2 regions of the Streptomyces sp. NPDC091281 genome follow, and region 2 is predicted to be linked to the other one. Evidence: riboswitches for the same ligand, from Rfam matches in the RefSeq annotation. Region 2 holds a riboswitch; the other holds the start of a gene.
What was found. Region 2 has a riboswitch for cyclic di-AMP ahead of ACIQPQ_RS25415 (M23 family metallopeptidase). Riboswitches for the same ligand answer to the same signal wherever they lie in the genome.
Positions count from the first base shown of each region.

Region 1: another riboswitch for cyclic di-AMP. It lies ahead of ACIQPQ_RS05205 (NlpC/P60 family protein); the one in region 2 lies ahead of ACIQPQ_RS25415 (M23 family metallopeptidase).

Region 1 is NZ_JBIVUY010000002.1:158,000-162,782, reverse strand. Features, by position in the region: gene pcrA (DNA helicase PcrA) at 1-1,912, opposite strand, end outside; cyclic di-AMP (ydaO/yuaA leader) riboswitch at 2,270-2,429, shown strand; gene ACIQPQ_RS05205 (NlpC/P60 family protein) at 2,438-3,667, shown strand; gene ACIQPQ_RS05200 (tellurite resistance/C4-dicarboxylate transporter family protein) at 3,849-4,783, shown strand, end outside.
Region 2 is NZ_JBIVUY010000010.1:208,523-213,305, reverse strand. Features, by position in the region: gene ACIQPQ_RS25425 (M16 family metallopeptidase) at 1-689, shown strand, start outside; gene ACIQPQ_RS25420 (M16 family metallopeptidase) at 686-2,074, shown strand; cyclic di-AMP (ydaO/yuaA leader) riboswitch at 2,391-2,558, shown strand; gene ACIQPQ_RS25415 (M23 family metallopeptidase) at 2,572-3,327, shown strand; gene ACIQPQ_RS25410 (GntR family transcriptional regulator) at 3,532-4,224, shown strand; gene ACIQPQ_RS25405 (HPr family phosphocarrier protein) at 4,569-4,783, opposite strand, start outside.

The sequences.
Region 1 (4,783 bases), on a different contig from region 2:
CGCCCGAGCCGTCCTCCTCCTCGTCGGGGATCTGGTCGGAGTCGGCGACGAGCGCGACCCGCTCCAGGAAGTCGGAGAGCGAGCCGGTCTCCTCGCCCTCACCGGAGTCCTGCTCGAACTCCAGGGCGACGGCGGCGAGTTCCTGGAGGTTCTCGATGCGGGTCTCGTCCTGCGGGTCGGTGGAGGCCTGCAACTCGGCGAGGTAGCCGGTCCGTTCGAGGACGGCCTCCAGGACGGTGGCGGGTCCGGCGCCGGACTCGACGACCGTACGCAGCTCCTCCATCAGCGTGTTGAACCGCTTGACGGCGTTGGTGGAGCGGGCGGCCATGCCGTACGCCTCGTCGACGCGCTTGAGGGCCTGGGGGAAGCTGATCTTCTCGCGCTGGGAGAGGGCGTCGATCATCGCCTCGGCGCGCTCGCCGATGCCGCGCTTGGGCACGTTGAGGATGCGGCGCAGGGGGACGGAGTCCTCGGGGTTGGCGAGGACGCGCAGGTAGGCCAGGACGTCCCGGACCTCCTTGCGCTCGTAGAAGCGGACGCCGCCGACGACCTTGTAGGGCAGGCCGACGCGGATGAAGATCTCCTCGAAGACACGGGACTGGGCGTTGGTGCGGTAGAAGACCGCGACGTCACCGGCCTTCGCGTCGCCCGCGTCGGTGAGGCGGTCTATCTCCTCGGCGACGAACTGCGCCTCGTCGTGCTCGGTGTCGGCGACGTAGCCGGTGATGCGGGCGCCCGCGCCCGCGTTGGTCCACAGGTTCTTGGGGCGGCGCGACTCGTTGCGCTCGATGACCGCGTTGGCGGCGGTGAGGATGGTCTGCGTGGAGCGGTAGTTCTGCTCCAGGAGGATGGTCGTCGCGTCCGGGTAGTCCTCCTCGAACTGAAGGATGTTGCGGATCGTCGCGCCGCGGAAGGCGTAGATCGACTGGTCGGCGTCGCCCACCACGCAGAGTTCGGCGGGCGGCAGGTCGTCGGGGCCGGGCGGCACGTCGACGGGGTGCTCGGAGTTGCCGACCAGCTCGCGGACCAGGGCGTACTGGGCGTGGTTGGTGTCCTGGTACTCGTCGACGAGGACGTGCCGGAAGCGGCGGCGGTAGTGCTCGGCGACGTCCGGGAAGGCGCGCAGCAGGTTGACCGTCGTCATGATCAGGTCGTCGAAGTCGAGGGCGTTGGCCTCACGCAGCCGCGACTGGTACATCGCGTAGGCCTGGGCGAGGGTCTTCTCGAAACCGTCGTTGGCCTGGGCGGCGAAGTCCTCCTCGTCGATCAGCTCGTTCTTCAGGTTGCTGATCTTGGCGCTGAACGACTTGGGCGGATACCGCTTGGGGTCGAGGTCCAGGTCGCGGCAGACCAGGGCCATCAGGCGCTTGGAGTCGGCGGCGTCGTAGATCGAGAACGACGACGTGAAGCCGAGGCGCTTGCTCTCGCGGCGCAGGATGCGCACGCACGCGCTGTGGAACGTCATCACCCACATGGCGTTGGCCCGGGGGCCGACGAGCTGTTCGACGCGCTCCTTCATCTCGCCCGCGGCCTTGTTGGTGAAGGTGATGGCGAGGATCTGTCCCGGATGGACGTGCCGCTCGGCGAGGAGGTGCGCGATGCGGTGGGTGAGGACGCGCGTCTTGCCGGAACCGGCGCCCGCGACGATGAGCAGCGGGGTGTGGGAGTGGACGACGGCGGCGCGCTGGTTGTCGTTCAGCCCCTCCAGGAGGGCTGCGGCGTCGAGGGCCGGGCGCGGGGCACCGTCGCGGTAGTGCGTGTCGCGGTCCGGGGGCACGTCGAACTTCCCGCCGAACAGATCGTCCGGAACCTGCTCCGGAGCGTGTTCGTCCTCGGGCGGCGGGGGCGTCTCGTCGTGGCCGCGGGGGGCCTGGAGATCCGCCAGGAAGCTGTCGTCAAAGAGGCTGCTCATCGCTCTCCGAGTCTAGGGTGCCCCACTGACAACCGAACGCCGGTCCCGGAACTTCCTCCCCGGCGACGACCACCGCGAGGCGGTCACACGGCCGCCGTACCGCCGTCGTACCGCTGCCGTACCGCACGTCGTACGGCTGCCGTGCGGGCCGCCGCGCACATCCGGAACGTCTCCCTCACCTACCGGCATCCCCCTCTCACCCCAGGTGACCGCCGGAGCCGCCCCGCCCGAAGGTCACGAAAATGTATCGGGCATATCGCCCATCAACCTTCACACGGGCCATACGAGTTGGCTACCGTGCCGGGCAGGCCGTACGACCTCCACCGGCGATCCCCGCCGGGCCGCGCGGCCTCCGCCGAGTCCGGCGCGCCCCCTCGCGGCAGCCGGAGCCGGGGACCCACCGACATCTCTGGGGTGAATCGGCCCACCTCCCGCACGGGAGGCGCCGTAGGGCAAACCTTCCGGACCACCCGCCCGAACCCGACAGCTAACCCGGTAGGCGGAGCACGGAAGGAGTCGCCTCCCTTGGCGTCGCAGCACCGCAGGCCACGCCCGTCAGTGACGCGCGTAGCAGGCATCCGCACCCCCGCTCTCGCCACCGCCGCGCTCACCTCGGTGGCCCTGCTCTCCCAGACGGCGAACGCCGCACCCGCCACCGACGACCGGCCGAGTCTGGAGGAGGTGGAGAAGAAGGTCGACGACCTCTACCGGCAGGCGGAGACGGCGACCGAGAAGTACAACGCGGCCAAGGAGAAGACCACCAAGCAGCGCAAGCGCGTGGACACCCTCCTCGACGACGTCGCCCGCCGCACCCAGAAGCTCAACGAGGCGCGGGAGGACCTGGGTTCCGCCGCCGCCGCGCAGTACCGCACCGGCGCCTCCGCGCCCGAGACGGCCACCTTCCTGCTCGCGGACTCCCCGCAGGACTACTTCGACCAGAACCAGCTGATGGGCCGCCTCACCGAACGCCAGAAGGGCGCCGTCGACGACTACGTCACCGAGCAGGCGGCGACGATGAAGAAGCGCCGCGAGGCCGCCGAGAGCCTGGGCACGCTCACCGACGCGCAGAGCGACCTCCGCACCGCCAAGGCCACCGTCCAGAAGAAGCTGAGCGGCGCCCGCGCGCTGCTGGCCCAGCTGACGGCGCAGGAGAAGGCGCGGCTGGCGGCGATCGAGAAGGAGAAGCGGGAGAAGGCCGCGCGCGAGGCGAAAGAGCTGGCCGAGCGGCAGGCACGGGCGCAGGAGAAGGCGGACGCCGCCCAGGAGGCGAGCGACGCGTCGCCGGGTTCGCAGACCCCGTCCTCCGGCTCCTCCTCGGGCTCGTCGTCCGGTTCTTCGTCGTCCGGTTCTTCGTCGTCCGGCTCGGGCTCCTCGTCGTCCTCCGACCCCGCCTACGCCACCAAGGCCGCCAAGGCGATCGCGTTCGCCCGCGCGCAGGTCGGCAAGCCGTACGTCTGGGGTGCGACCGGCCCCGGCTCCTACGACTGCTCCGGCCTCACCCAGGCAGCCTGGAAGGCCGCGGGCGTCACCCTTCCGCGCGTCACCTACGACCAGGTGAAGGAGGGCACCACGGTCTCCCTCTCCGCCGCCCGCCCCGGTGACCTGGTCTTCTTCTACGCCGACGTCACCCACGTCGGCCTCTACATAGGCAACGGCATGATGATCCACGCCCCGAAGCCCGGCGCCTACGTACGCGAGGAGTCCATCTACTACGACGGCGAGTCATCGATCCACAGCGTGGTGCGCCCGGCCTGAGCGGGGCGGGCGCCGTACGGGTGGCCTGAGCGGGGCGGGCATCGTACGGGCGGCCTGAGCGGGGCGGGCGCCGTGCGGGCGGAGGGGCGTGCGGGCGCGCGTTGGGCGTATCCCGTGGTTTTCCGCGCCCGCGCGCGTGTGCCCGAGTCCGCGCCGCCGGGTGCTCCCTAGCATCGGCGGCATGCACGGCTCCTCCTCCCTTCGCGCCTGGTGGGCGCAGCGTCCGGCGGCGGCCGGGGCCGCCGTCATGGCGACCGGCATCATCGGGGTCGGCCTGCGGCTGGCCGGGTACGGGACGCTGTCCCGGATCGCCCTGGTCCTGTCGGGCGTGGCCTGGGCGGTGCTCGCGGTGGACTTCGCGGCCCGGCTGCTGGTGCAGCGTGAGCGGTGGCGGGCCGAGGCGAGCACACCGTGCGCGCTGACGGCGGTGGCGGCGACCGCCGTCCTGGGCACCGGCCTGGCCGACCTGGACCGGCCGGTCCTCGCGGAGGCGCTGCTCGCCCTGGCGGCGCTCCTGTGGCCGGTGCTGCTCTTCGACGTCGTACGGCACTGGGGCCGCCACATGCCCGGAGCGGTGTTCCTGTGTTGTGTGGCCACACAGGCGCTGGCCGTACTGGGGGCGACCCTCGCGCGTACGGAGGGTGTGGCCTGGCTGGCGCACACCGCGCTGGTGCTGTTCTGGCTCGGCCTGGTGCTCTACTGCGTCGCTTTGACCCGGTTCGGTCCGCGCGAGGTGCTGGAGGGCGCCGGGGACCACTGGGTGACCGGGGGCGCGCTGGCGATCTCGGCGCTGGCCGGGTCGAGGCTGTACGCGGCCGAGAGCGGCGGCCTGTACCTGTGGAACGCCGACGACCGCGACGTCCTCCGCGGAGTGACCGTGGCGCTGCTGACACTGAGCCTCGTCGGGTACGCCGTCCTGCTGGTCGGCGAGGTCGTCCGGCCGCGCCTGGGGCACGACGTACGCCGGTGGGCGACGGTGTTCCCGCTGGGCATGACGGCGACGGCCGTACTGTCGGTCGCCGACGCCCTCGACCTGCCGGGGCTGAAAGGGCTGGGGCAGGTGCTGCTCTGGATCGCGGTCGCGGCGTGGCTGGTGGTGGCCGCGGGGGCGGTGAC
Region 2 (4,783 bases):
CCCACGACGGCAAGCCCACCCCCCGCGACGGCTCCCTGCCCGACGTCATCGGCGAGGAACTGCGCGAGGTCGTCGAGGAGGAGGTTCCGGCGCGCGCCCTGATGGCCGCCTACCGTCTCCCGGAGGACGGCACGCGCGCGTGCGACGCCGTCGACCTGGCGCTCACCGTCCTCGGCGGCGGCGAGTCCTCCCGCCTGTACAACCGCCTGGTCCGCCGCGACCGTACGGCGGTGGCGGCCGGGTTCGGTCTGCTGCGCCTGGCGGGCGCGCCCTCCCTGGGCTGGCTGGACGTCAAGACGTCCGGCGACGTCGAGGTGCCGGTCATCGAGACCGCCATCGACGAGGAGCTGGCCCGCTTCGCCGAGGAGGGCCCGACCGCCGAGGAGATGGAGCGCGCGCAGGCCCAGTTGGAGCGCGAGTGGCTGGACCGCCTCGGCACGGTCGCCGGACGCGCCGACGAACTCTGCCGCTACGCCGTCCTGTTCGGCGACCCGCAGCTCGCCCTGACCGCCGTCGGGCGCGTGCTGGAGGTCACCGCGGACGAGGTCCGGGAGATCGCCGCCGCCCGGCTGCGCCCCGACAACCGCGCCGTGCTCGTCTACGAGCCCACCGAGGCCGCCGACACGACCGGTGACGCCGAGGCCGACACCACCGCCGACGAGGACCAGAACGAGGAGGCGGCCCAGTGAGCGAGCTGACCGCGATGGACTTCCACCCGCAGCCGCAGCCCGGCGACGCCCGGCCCTGGGCGTTCCCGGCCCCCGAGCGCGGCACGCTCGGCAACGGCCTCACCGTGCTGCGCTGCCACCGCCCCGGCCAGCAGGTCGTCGCCGTCGAGGTCAACCTGGACGCGCCCCTGGACGCCGAACCGGCCGGACTCGACGGCATCGCCACGATCATGGCGCGCGCTCTCTCGGAGGGCACCGACAAGCACTCCGCGGAGGAGTTCGCCGCCGAGCTGGAGCGCTGCGGCGCCACCCTCGACGCGCACGCCGACCACCCCGGCGTACGGCTCAGCCTGGAGGTGCCGGTCTCCCGGCTCGCCAAGGCGCTCGGCCTGGTCGCCGACGCCCTGCGCGCGCCCGCGTTCGACGACGGCGAGATCGAACGCCTGGTGCGCAACCGCCTGGACGAGATCCCGCACGAGCTGGCCAACCCGGGCCGGCGCGCCGCCAAGGAACTCTCCCGGCAGCTGTTCCCGGCCACCGCGCGCATGTCGCGTCCGCGGCAGGGCACCGCAGAGACGGTCGACAAGATCGACTCCGCCGCCGTGCGCGCGTTCTACGAGAAGCACGTCCGGCCCGCCACGGCCACCGCCGTCGTCGTCGGCGACCTCACCGGTGTCGACCTCGACGCGCTGCTCGGCGAGACCCTGGGCGCCTGGACGGGCTCCTCGGCGCAGCCGCGCCCGGTGCCGCCGGTGACCGCCGACGACACCGGACGGGTCGTCATCGTGGACCGGCCCGGCGCCGTCCAGACCCAGTTGCTCATCGGCCGCGTCGGCGCCGACCGGCACGCGCGCGTGTGGCCCGCCCAGGTCCTCGGCACGTACTGCCTCGGCGGCACCCTCACCTCCCGCCTGGACCGCGTCCTGCGTGAGGAGAAGGGCTACACGTACGGCGTGCGCGCCTTCGGGCAGGTCCTGCGGTCCGCGCCGGACGGGTCGGGCGCCGCGATGCTCGCCATCAGCGGCTCCGTGGACACCCCCAACACCGGTCCCGCGCTGGACGATCTGTGGAAGGTGCTGCGCACCCTCGCCGAGGGCGGGCTGACCGACGCCGAGCGCGACGTGGCCGTGCAGAACCTCGTCGGTGTGGCCCCGCTGAAGTTCGAGACGGCCGCCGCCGTCGCGGGCACGCTCGCCGACCAGGTCGAGCAGCACCTGCCGGACGACTACCAGGCGACGCTCTACCGTCAACTCGCCGAGACCGGCACCGTGGAGGCGACCGCCGCGGTCGTCAACGCCTTCCCGGTCGACCGCCTGGTCACGGTGCTCGTCGGTGACGCCGCGCAGATCAAGGCGCCCGTCGAGGCGCTCGGCATCGGCGACGTGACGGTCGTCTCCGCCGAGTGACCGAGTGACCGAGCGGCGTCGCCCGCGCGTGGCGCCCGCGTGCCACGCGCGCGTCGCCCGCTCGTCGCCGCACGACGCGTGTGCGACCTGGGCCCCGGAAGGCGTATCAGCCTCCCGGGGCCCGAGGTTCGGCCGACCGCGTTCCCTCGGCCCGCCACTCACTCCCCTCCCGTCGGCATGCCCGATTTGCGGGGGAGGCGGCCCCTCTGGCCTGTGTCATGCGCTACAAAGGCCCCCTCCCGTTTGGGAATCGAAGGCGTGGGTGTCTAGGTTCGTCCGGGCTGTCCGTCAGGCAGTGCGCCGCGCCCGCGGCACCGGACAGTCATCGCCGAGTCCCCGTACGGCGCGAGCCAGGGGAGCCGGGGACCCAACGAAGGCAGTCCCTGGGGTGAATCGGGTGCCCGCGCGCAGGCGAGGGGGCCCGTAGGAGACCTTCCTGCTCCGAACCCGTCAGCTAACCCGGTAGGCGAGAGGGAAGGAAAGGACCGCTCACCTCCATGGCGTTCATCTGCGCCTCCGGGAAGCACCGGCGACCCGGCCGCACGCAGCGCACCACCGCCCGCGTGGCGGGTGTCGCGGCGCTCACCACCACCGGCGTCCTCGCCACCGTCGCCTCCGCGCCGGCCCACGCCGCCGAGGCGCCCGCCGAACGGACCGGGCTCACCCCCGTCGTCATCGTCGGCGAGACCGTCGCCGCGCGCGTCGACGACCAGGCCGCCGTCCAGTCGCAGGCCGCGGAGCGGGAGGCCGAGCGCAAGGAGGCCGCCGCGCAGGCCGCGGCCAAGGTCAAGGCGGAGCGGGAGGCCAGGGCGCGCGCCGCCCGCGAGGCCGAGCGCAAGCGTCTCAACACCTTCGTGGCGCCGATCAGCGGCTCCTACGTCTCCACCGGGTACCGCTCCGGCGGCTCCCTGTGGTCCTCCGGCAGCCACACCGGGATCGACTTCCACGCCGCGACCGGCACCCCCGTGCACGCGGTGGGCGGCGGCACCGTCGTGGAGGCGGGCTGGGGCGGCGCGTACGGCAACCAGGTCGTCCTGCGGATGCACGACGGGACGTACACCCAGTACGGGCACCTGTCCTCCGTGGCCGTCTCGGTGGGACAGCGGGTCCTCCCCGGGCAGCGCATCGCGCTCTCCGGCGCCACCGGCAACGTCACCGGACCGCATCTGCACTTCGAGGCCCGCAGCGGCCAGGAGTACGGCACCGACCTCGACCCCGTCGGCTACCTCCGGCAGCACGGCGTACGCGTCTGACGGCGGACGCGTCCGACAGCGGACGGCGACAGGACGTCCAGCCCCGGCCCCCGCGGCCGGGGCTTTCGCCGTTTTCGGCCCCGTGTCGGCCAAAAAATATCCCTGGATTCCCGGCTGCCATCGGAAATTCCCGCACGTTGCAATAGAGTCACGGAACACACGTCAATCGTCGACGTTTCACGGGGATTACCGCGGAGGTCGGTCATGCGAATTCCGGCACATTCGGTGTGCACGGCCATCCGGGACGACATCGTCGCGGGTGTCTACGAGCGCGGCGGCCGCCTCACCGAGGAACTCCTCGCGCGCCGCTACGGTGTCTCGCGCGTCCCCGTCCGCGAGGCCCTGCGCACGCTGGAGGCCGAGGGCTTCGTGGTCACCCGGCGCCACGCGGGCGCGTGCGTGGCCGAACCGACCGAGCAGGAGGCCGCCGACCTCCTGGAGATGCGGATGCTGCTGGAGCCGCTCGGCGCCGCGCGGGCCGCCCAGCGGCGCACCGAGGCCCACCTCAAGGTGCTGCGCGGACTCGTCCGGCTGGGCCAGGAGCGGGCCAGGAGGGGCAACAGCGAGGACCTGCGCTCCCTGGGCGGCTGGTTCCACGAGACGCTGGCCCAGGCATCCGGCAGCCAGTCCCTGACCGCCACGCTGACCCAGCTGCGCCACAAGATCTCCTGGATGTACGCGGTGGAGGCGCCCGCCGACCCGCTGGAGTCCTGGACCGAGCACGGGGCGATCGTGGACGCGGTGGCGCGCGGCGACCACGAGCGCGCGCGGGCGGTCACGGCGCTGCACACCGAGCGCGCGACGTCCGCGCACCGGCTGCGCTTCGCGCGGGGGGACCGCCCGGACCGTGTGAGGACTTCGCAACATGCCGTAAACATGTCCGGTCCGCGCCATTAACACGAGGGCCGTATACAAAGGGCAGTCAATTGTGCGGACCCTGCGTCAGGTGCCCGCAAAGCGGTGTCGTCCCGTGAATGCGTGGACGATCGGAAGTCGGTGAGAAACCGATCAGAAACAGACGGCGCGTGAATTCCGCTGCCCGTCGTCCGGCGCGCCCGCGTATTCCGGCGGAGCGCGCTTTTCGTCTGCCGTACCGCCTTTCGCATGGCCTCTTTCCGGCCTGCCTTCTCTCGGGCCCAACGTCTCCCTTGCCCGCCCTTTCGCGGGCGCGGGTGGAAACGACGAGGCCGCGCCACCCCCGGACGGGGTGACGCGGCCCGCGGGTGCGGTGAGCGCGGGGCTCAGACCGTCTCGGGCAGCTCCTCCAGGCCCTCGGCGACCAGCTTGGCCAGCCGGTCCAGGGCCGCGTCGGCGCCCTCGGCGTCGGAGGCGAGGACGATCTCCTCGCCGCCCTGGGCGCCCAGGCCGAGGACGGCCAGCATGGAGGCCGCGTTGACGGGACTGCCGTCCGCCTTGGCGATGGTGACCGGGACGCCGGTGGCCGTGGTGGCCCGGA